Regions from separate parts of the Micromonospora sp. NPDC023956 genome, predicted to be linked through region 2. Evidence: riboswitches for the same ligand, from Rfam matches in the RefSeq annotation. Region 2 holds a riboswitch; the other holds the start of a gene.
What was found. Region 2 has a riboswitch for thiamine pyrophosphate ahead of AB0F58_RS25675 (ECF transporter S component). Riboswitches for the same ligand answer to the same signal wherever they lie in the genome.

Region 1 (4,341 bases), on a different contig from region 2:
GAGCCGCCCGGCCTCGACGGCGTGCCGCATCGCGGTGGCCATCGCCGCCGGGTCCGCGGCCCGGGTGACCGCGCTGGCCAGCAGCACCGCGTCACAGCCGAGTTCCATGGCCAGCGCCGCGTCACTGGCGGTGCCGATGCCGGCGTCCAGGATCACCGGCACGTCCACCTCCTGCCGGATCAGCCGGATGTGGTGCTGGTTCGTGACGCCCAGGCCGGAGCCGATCGGCGCGCCGGCCGGCATCACCGCCGCGCAGCCCACGTCGACCAGCCGTCGGGCCAGTACCGGGTCGTCCGAGGTGTACGGCAGGACGACGAACCCGTCGTCGACGAGTTCTTCGGCGGCGCGCAGCAGCTCCACCCCGTCGGGCAGGAGGGTCCGCTCGTCGCCGACCACCTCCAGCTTGACCCAGTCGGTGTCGAACGCGTCCCGGGCCAGGTGGGCGACCTTCACCGCCTCCCGGGCGGTGTAGCAGCCGGCGGTGTTGGGCAGCAGCCGCACCCCGCACCGGTCGAGCAGCTCCAGCAGTCCGCCGTGCCCGCCGGTCGGGTCGACCCGGCGCAGCGCCAGGGTGACCAGCTCGGTGCCGGAGGCGCGGACCGCCCGTTCCAGCACGTGCAGGTTGGCCGCACCGCCGGTGCCGAGGATCAGCCGGGAGGTGAACGTCGTACCGCCGAGGGCGAAGGTCACCGTGCTCACCCGCCCTGCGCCGCGCCGAGCACCTCGACCCGGTCGCCGTCACGCAGCGTCGCGGCCGGCCAGCCGCTCCTCGGCACCACCTCGCCGTTCACCGCGACCGCCACCCCGCGCCGGTCGGCGGTGACCGCGCCGACCAGATCCGCCACCGTCGCCGTGTCGGGCAGGCTCCGCCCGACACCGTTGACCGTCAGTTCCACCTGTCGTCCTTCCGTCGGGGAGCACGGGCCCGTGCGGGACATCCGTTCGGGGGTCATGGGCCGGTCACCGACCCGACGGGCGGGTCGAACCGGTCCGGGGCGAAGGGGGCGAGCAGCGCGTCGGGGATGCCGGTGACGAGCAGGTCGGCGACCAGGTCGGCGGTGACCGGGGCGAGCACGATGCCGTGCCGGTGGTGGCCCGCCGCGACGAGCACCCCGGGCCGGCCGGGGAGCACCCCGATGACCGGGGCGTTGTCCGGAGTGCCGGGGCGGAACCCGGCGGTCGTCTCGACCAGGTCGTACTCGGCCAGCTCCGGAAGGAGGCCGACGGCGGCACGGAGCAGTCGCAGTACCGCCCCTGCGGTCACCGTCGGGTCCGCCCGCTCCTCGACGGTCGCCCCGACCACCACCTCCCCGTCGGACCGGGGCACGACGTAGACCGGTTCGCCGTCGGCGTACCCCCGGACGACGTGCCGGAAGCCCGGCGGGCCGCCCCCGGGCGCGCGCAGCCGGAGGATCTGCCCCTTCACCGGCCGGACCGGCAGGCCGGTGAGCGCGGCGGTGCCGCAGCCGGCGGCGACCACGACGGCCGGCGCGGTCAGGTCGCCCAGCCGGCCGACCGGCTCGGTGACCAACGCGGCGCCGGCCCGCTCGGCGGCGGTACGCAGGGCCGGCAGCAGGCGGCGCGGGTCGACCTGGTGGTCACCGGCGGCGAACGCACCGCCGCGCACCCGGGGGGCGAGCGCCGGCTCGCGGTCCCGCAGCCCGCTCGGGCGCAACAGCGTGACCGGCAGGCCCAACCCCTGCTGGTACGCCCCGAGCCGGCGCACCTCGGTCAGGTCGTCGCCGGTGAGCCCGACGATCAGGGTGCCCTCGGTGCGGTACCCGAGGTCGGTGCCGCTGGCAGCCGTCAGCTCGGCGGCGAACGCCGGCCAGCGGGCGGCGGACGCGACCAGCAGCCCGGTCAGCGCGGTCTCCCCGAAGGACGCCTCGGCGACCGGAGCGAGCATCCCGGCGGCCACCGTGGACGCCCCCGACCCGGGTGCCGGGTCGTGCACGGTCACCGACAGTCCCCGGACGGCACAGCGCCAGGCGATCGCCCACCCCACCACCCCGCCACCCACCACCGCCACCTGCGGTCCCCGGTCACCGCTTCTCGAGGCGGAGGAAACCCCTGCTACCCGCACCGCAGGGCTCCGAGCAGGTCGGCGGTCGCGCGGGCCGGGTCGGCGGCGGCGGAGAGCGCCCCGACCACCGCCACTCCGTACGCGCCGGCGGCCCGCAGCACCGGCACCGCCGCCGCGGTCACCCCACCGATGGCGATCACCGGCACCGGCACCGCCCCGGCCACCGCGCGTACCCCGTCCGGGCCGATCGGTGCCGGCAGGCCCTTCTTCGTGGTGGTCGCGTGGCAGGGGCCGACGCCGAGGTAGCCGGCCCCGGCGGCGACCGCCCGCGCGGCGGCGACCGGGTCCCGGGCGGTCGCACCGAGCACCGCGTCCGGGCCGAGCACCCGGCGGGCCGCGTCGACCGGCAGATCGTCCGCGCCGACGTGTCCGCCCGCCGCGCCGGCCGCGAGCGCCACGTGCAACCGGTCGTTGACCAGGCACGTCGCGCCGACCGGCGCGCACAGGTCGAGGATCCGGCAGGTCAGGTCGTACGCCTCGCGGTCGGTGGCGGAGTCCTCGACCCGGACCTGCACCACGAGGTCGGGACCGGCGACGCCGAGCGCGGCCCGGACCACGGTGAGCGGGTCACGCCCCGGGCGGGTGTCGGTGACAAGATGCAGTCGTCCCAGGGACGGCACGGCAGTTCTCCTCCCTGCGCCGGCATTACCCGGATCAGGTTCGACGGTCGGGGGCTTCCAGCCCCCCTCTCAGCCCGGTCCACCGGGCTCCCGTGGGTTGTTTGCGTGCCACACGGTACGACGAATCGCGAAATCCGCCAAGGCCGCCGCGTCGTTTTTCCGCAGGTCGAGGCGGTTTCCCTGCCACGACAACAGTGGAGAGAATCTCACAATCGCCGTTTGGGGGCAGCGCGTGACCGTCCGGTCACGGCATGCTGTCCTGATGCCGCGCCTCCCCCAGGTTCCGCCCGGTCTCGAATCCCGGCCGTTCCGCGGCAGCACTGCCGTGGCCGACGGCCTTCTCACCTGGACGATGTTGCGCGGGCGCGCCTGGCAACGGCTGCTGCCCGACGTCTACGTACACCGGGCGGCCCACCGCCCCGACGACCATCGCATCTGGTGTCAGGCCGTGGCGCTGGTGCTCCCGGCCGGCGCCGCGATCGCCGGGCTGAGCGCGGCGTACCTGTGGGGCGCCGGGCTGCTGCCGCCGGACGCGCCGGTCACCGTCGTGCTGCCCCGCTCGGCCCGGATGCGTCCACACGCCCGGGTGTCCGTCACCCGCTCGGTCCTCGCCGAGGCCGACCTGACCGTCCACACCGGCCTGCCGGTCACCACCGCCCTCCGGACGGCCTTCGACCTCGGTCGCCGGCCGCCCCGCACGGAGGCGGTGGTCGCCGTCGACGCGCTGCTGCATCACCGGGTGGTGGACCTGCCCGCCCTGCGGGGGTTCGCGGCCCGTCGCGCCGGCTGGCCCGGCCTGCCGCTGCTGCGCGAGGTGCTCTCCCTGGCCGACCCGCTCGCCGGTTCCCCGATGGAGACCCGGCTGCGCCTGCTCCTGATCGACGCCGGACTGCCCGCCCCGGCCGTCCGGCACGACGTGCGTGACACGGTGGGCCAGTTCGTCGGCCGGGTGGACCTCGCCTACCCCACCCGCCGGGTCGCGCTGGAGTACGAACCCGGCCCGCCCCGTGACCCGGCGCTGCTCCGTCGGGAGGCGAACCGGTTCCACGCGCTGCGCGCGGCGGGCTGGCGGGTGCTCCGCTTCACCTCCGACGACGTGCTCCGCCACCCCAACCGGACGGTCCGGATGGTGACGGCCGCACTGCGGGGGCGACCCGCGCACCGGGTCAACGGTCTGGTCTGAACCGACCACCGTGGCCCGCCGGGCGTGAGGAGACTCCCGGGCAGGCCGTTACCGGCGGACGGCTGCCGGCGCAGCGGTCACCCGTGCACCGGGCGCCGCACCGCCCGGTCAGGGTCCGGGCGGTGCGGCGGGTGCCCAGTGGTCAGAGCAGCGCGCGCAGGGCGGCCAGGTCGTCGTCGTCCGGGTGCCAGGCGCCGGCTACGGCGTTGGCCCGTACCTGTTCCGGCGTGGTGGCCCCGGCGATCACCGAGGTGACCGCCGGCTGGGCGGCCAGCCCTCCGATGGCCACCTGGAGCATGGTGAGTCCCCGCTGGTCGGCGTACGCCCCGATGGCCTCGATGGTGTCCCAGTCGGCGGTGGCGAACCGCTGGGCGTACCGGCCGCCCCCGGAGAGCCGGCTGCCCTGCGGAGGCTGCTCCCCGCGCCGGTACTTGCCGGTGAGCAGGCCGTCGGCG
Region 2 (4,341 bases):
CCGGCTCACCGTCGTCCGGACCGTCGACGTGCACCTCGAACGCCAGCCCACGCGCATGGATCCTCATGGGCGGAGCCTACCGGCGACGGGCCGGCGCGGACATCGCCGCGACCGCTCACTCGTACTGCTGTTTCGGGGTCGGCACCTGACGCCACGACTCGACCTCCAGGTACGGCACCTCCGCGTCGTTGACCGGGTCCCGGCCGATCCGGTCGGTGTAGCGACCGGTCACCTCGACCCAGGTGTCGTCGGCCAGGCCGGCGGGGACGTCACCGGTCAGGCCGAGCTTCACCGGGCGGCCGTCGGCGGCGCAGCAGGACAGGATCATGCGGGCCAGGATCGGCTGCCCGTCCGGGCCGGTGACGACGAATCCGGTCAGCTGGACCCGCCGGTCCCCGATGGATCGTCCCTGCTCGAACAGCGCCCGGGAGGCGTAGTCCAGCACGGTGATCCGGACCGGGTCCCCCTCGGGCAGTGGCGGGTAGTCGGAGGTCGTCCGGTCGGACAGCACCGTCCCGGCCTGTCCGGCCGCGTACGAACCGAGGGCCGGCGGGACGATCAGCAGCAGGCCGAGTACCGGCAGGATGAGCAGCCAGCCGACCCGCGCACCGTGGTGGCCGTGGTCGTGCCCGTGGTCGTCGGGCGGCTCCGGGGCGTCCGGCGCGACGGGGCGCAGCTCGTACCAGAGGGTCATCGCGGCGGTGGCCACCAGCAGCAGTCCGGCGGCGACCAGGAAGGGACGCAGCCCCTCCTTGACGTAGCGCAGGTGCAGGTCGGTGAGGCTGGCCCGCAGCACCGCTCCCCCGAGCAGCAGCAGGACGACCGCCTGGGCCTGCCGGTTCACTCAGACCACCACCGTTCCCACGCCGACGGCCACCAGTACGGCGACCACGAAGGTCGTCGGGGCGAACCGGGACGCGAACCGCCGGCCGAAGGCTCCGACCTGCATCGAGACGAGTTTCAGGTCCACCATCGGACCGACCACCAGGAAGACCAGCCGGGAGGTCAACGAGAACTGGGACAGCGACGCGGCGACGAAGGCGTCCGCCTCCGAACAGATGGAGAGCAGGACGGCCAGCACCGCCAGGGCCAGCACCGAGAGCACCGGGTCGTCGGCCAGGGTCTGCAACCAGCGCTCCGGCACCAGCACGTTGATGCTGGCGGCGGCCATCGCGCCGAGCACCAGGAACCCGCCGGCGTGGATCACGTCGTGGCGTACCGCCGACCAGAACGCCGCGCCCCGGCCCAGTCCGTCCAGGTCCGGACGGTGCGGCAGCCGGATCCAGTCGGCCCGGCCCAGCCGCAGCCAGAGCCAACCCATGATCATGGCGACGACCAGACTGGCCAGCCCCCGGCCGAGGACCATCTCCGGGTTGTCGGGGAAGGCGACCGCGGTGGCGGTGAGCACGATCGGGTTGATCGCCGGGGCGGCGAGCAGGAAGGCCAACGCGGCGGCCGGGGTGACACCCCGGCGGATCAGCGACCCGGCGATCGGGACCGAGCCGCACTCGCACCCGGGCAGGACCACCCCGGCGGCGCTGGCCACCGGCACGGCGAGCGCGGGGTGCCGGGGCAGCGCCCGGGCCCAGAAGGAGCGCGGCACGAAGACCGCGATCACCGCCGAGAGGAGCACCCCGAACACCAGGAACGGCATCGCCTGCACCATCACCGAGACGAAGACGGTGGTCCAGGTCTGGAGGCGGGGCGCGGAGATCGCGGTGCCGATCGGCCCCCGGAAGACCACCAGCAGGACCAGGACGCCGGCCAGGACCTCCACCGAGCCGACCCGCCCGCCGAGCCACCGGCCCGGTCCACCCTGCTCCGGTCCGCCGAGGACCGGTGCGTGGCGTTCCGGTCCGTCGGGCGTCGGTGCCCCCTCGGGTACGCCGGGCACGACCACGTCCAGCGCCGGCGTCGGGCCGGACCGGACGGCCTCGTCGGCGGCACCGGCGGCGTCGGGTCGACCGGGACGCGGGGTGGCCTGGTCGGCAGAGGTCACGGTGGTCCCTCCGGGTCGACGGGTGCGGGGAGCAGCTCACCCTAACCCGGACAGTGACATGGCCGACTCTCTCCGCAGGACGTACCCCTGGGTTCCGGGGCGTCTCGGTGCTAGCGTCTGCCCAGACAACTTCACCTCCGACAGGGGAGCGCACAGCGCTGAGAGTGCGGGCACCGTGCCCGCAGACCCTCGAACCTGATCTGGGTAATGCCAGCGCAGGGAGCTCGGTCATCCTCCAGCCCGTCGTCGTCCGGTGCCACCGGTCGCACGGCGTGCGTCTTGCCTGGTTCGTACCTGGACTGGGAGCAGTACACATGAGCAAGCTCGACAACCCCCGCTGGCGCACCATCGACATCGTGGTCGCCTCGGTGATCGCGGTGGCCTTCGGCGTCATCTTCTGGGCCTGGGGCCTGGTGTGGAGCGCCACCTCCGGCGCGTTCGCCTTCTTCCCACCGGCGCAGACCCTCCTCTACGGGGTCTGGCTGATGCCGGCCGTGGTCGGTGGCCTGGTGATCCGCAAGCCCGGCGCGGCCCTGTACTGCGAGACCGTGGCGGCGGTGCTCTCCGCGCTGCTGGGCAGCCAGTGGGCCGGCACGGTCATCCCGCAGGGCATCGTCCAGGGTCTCGGCGCGGAGCTGGCCTTCGCCGCGTTCCGGTACCGCTCGTTCCGGCTGCCGACCGCGCTGCTCGCCGGGGCGCTGACCGGCGTCGGCGCGGCGCTGTTCGACTTCTTCGTCTGGAACGCCAAGTACGACCTGACCAGCTACCGCATCCCGTACGCGCTGCTCACCGTGGTCAGCGCGGCGGTCGTCGCCGGTGCCGGCGGACACGCCCTGACCACCGCCCTGGCCCACACCGGAGCCCTGGCCCACCTGCCCGCCGCCCGCGACCGCACCCCCGTCTGACCGGTGGGTGGGGTCGCCGTTCGGGTACGCGGCTTCGGGTGGCGGCACGCGGGCCGCAAGGCGTGGGCCGTCCGGGACGTCGACCTGCGCATCGAGGCCGGCGAGCGGGTGCTGCTGCTCGGCGCCTCGGGCGCGGGCAAGAGCACCCTGCTGGCCGCGCTGGCCGGGCTGCTGCCGGAGGACTCCGGCGAGCGGGCCGGCGTGGTCGAGGTCGACGGGCTTCCGCCGGCCGAGGCACGGGACCGGGTGGGCATGGTCTTCCAGGACCCGGAGAGCCAGCTGGTGATGGCCCGCTGCGGCGACGACGTGGCGTTCGGGCTGGAGAACCGGGGCGTGCCGGCGGAGGAGATCTGGCCCCGGGTGGACGAGGCGCTGGCCAGGGTCGGCTTCCCGTACCCGCGCGACCGGTCGACCGCGGCGCTCTCCGGTGGGGAACAGCAGCGGCTCGCCCTGGCCGGCGCGCTCGCGCTGCGGCCCGGACTGCTGCTGCTGGACGAGCCGACCGCCAACCTCGACCCGGCCGGGGCGGCCCTGGTCCGGCGCGCGGTCGCCGACGCGCTGGACGCGGACACCACGCTGGTCCTGGTCGAGCACCGGGTCGCCGAGGCCCTGCCCCTGGTCGACCGGGTGGTCGTGCTCGCCGCCGGTGGGGGTGTCCGGGCGGACGGGCCGCCCGAGCGGGTCTTCGCCGAGCACGGTGCCGCGCTCGCCGACGACGGAGTCTGGGTGCCGGACCACCCCGTGCCGCCCCGCCGGGCGGTCGCGCCCGCCGGAGAGGTGCTGCTCACCGCCGACCGGCTCGGCCTGCCACCCCGGCTCGCCCCCACCGACCTGGCGGTACGCGCCGGCGAGGCGCTCGCCGTCCTGGGCCCGAACGGCGCCGGCAAGTCCACCCTGGCGCTGCTCCTCGGTGGGTTGCTCCGACCGGGCACCGGCCGGTTGACCGCCAGCGGAGAACTGGCCGACGCCGACCGGCGCACTCCTCCGCACCGCTGGCGCGCACCCGCCCTGGCCCGGCGGATCGGCTCGGTCTTCCAGGACCCGGAACACCAGTTCGTCACCGGTACGGTCTTCGACGAGCTGGCCCTCGGACCGCGCCGCACCGGCCGACCGGAGGCGTCCGTCCGCGCCGTCGTGGACGAGCTGTTGACCCGGCTACGGCTGGAGCGGCTGGCCGGGGCGAACCCGTACACCCTCTCCGGCGGGGAGGCGCGGCGGCTGAGCGTGGCGACCGCCCTGGCCACCGCGCCCCGCCTGCTCGTCTGCGACGAGCCCACCTTCGGGCAGGACCGGCGCACCTGGTCGGAGCTGGTCGACCTGTTCGCCGGGCTGCGCGACGCCGGGCACGGCCTGGTGACGGTCACCCACGACGCGGACTTCGTCGACGCCCTCGCCGACCGCCGGGTGATCCTGGACCGGGCCCGTGCGAGCGGGGAG

Region 1: another riboswitch for thiamine pyrophosphate. It lies ahead of AB0F58_RS08765 (thiamine phosphate synthase); the one in region 2 lies ahead of AB0F58_RS25675 (ECF transporter S component).

The regions. Positions count from the first base shown of each region.
Region 1 covers NZ_JBEZZN010000003.1:536,934-541,274, reverse strand. The annotation lists gene AB0F58_RS08780 (thiazole synthase) at 1-699, opposite strand, end outside; gene thiS (sulfur carrier protein ThiS) at 696-896, opposite strand; gene thiO (glycine oxidase ThiO) at 950-2,083, opposite strand; gene AB0F58_RS08765 (thiamine phosphate synthase) at 2,074-2,703, opposite strand; TPP riboswitch at 2,698-2,807, opposite strand; gene AB0F58_RS08760 (DUF559 domain-containing protein) at 2,966-3,886, shown strand; gene AB0F58_RS08755 (aldo/keto reductase) at 4,029-4,341, opposite strand, start outside.
Region 2 covers NZ_JBEZZN010000017.1:49,698-54,038, forward strand. The annotation lists gene AB0F58_RS25660 (alpha/beta hydrolase) at 1-67, opposite strand, end outside; gene AB0F58_RS25665 (TIGR03943 family protein) at 116-844, opposite strand; gene AB0F58_RS25670 (permease) at 845-1,777, opposite strand; TPP riboswitch at 2,132-2,239, shown strand; gene AB0F58_RS25675 (ECF transporter S component) at 2,314-2,904, shown strand; gene AB0F58_RS25680 (ABC transporter ATP-binding protein) at 2,908-4,341, shown strand, end outside.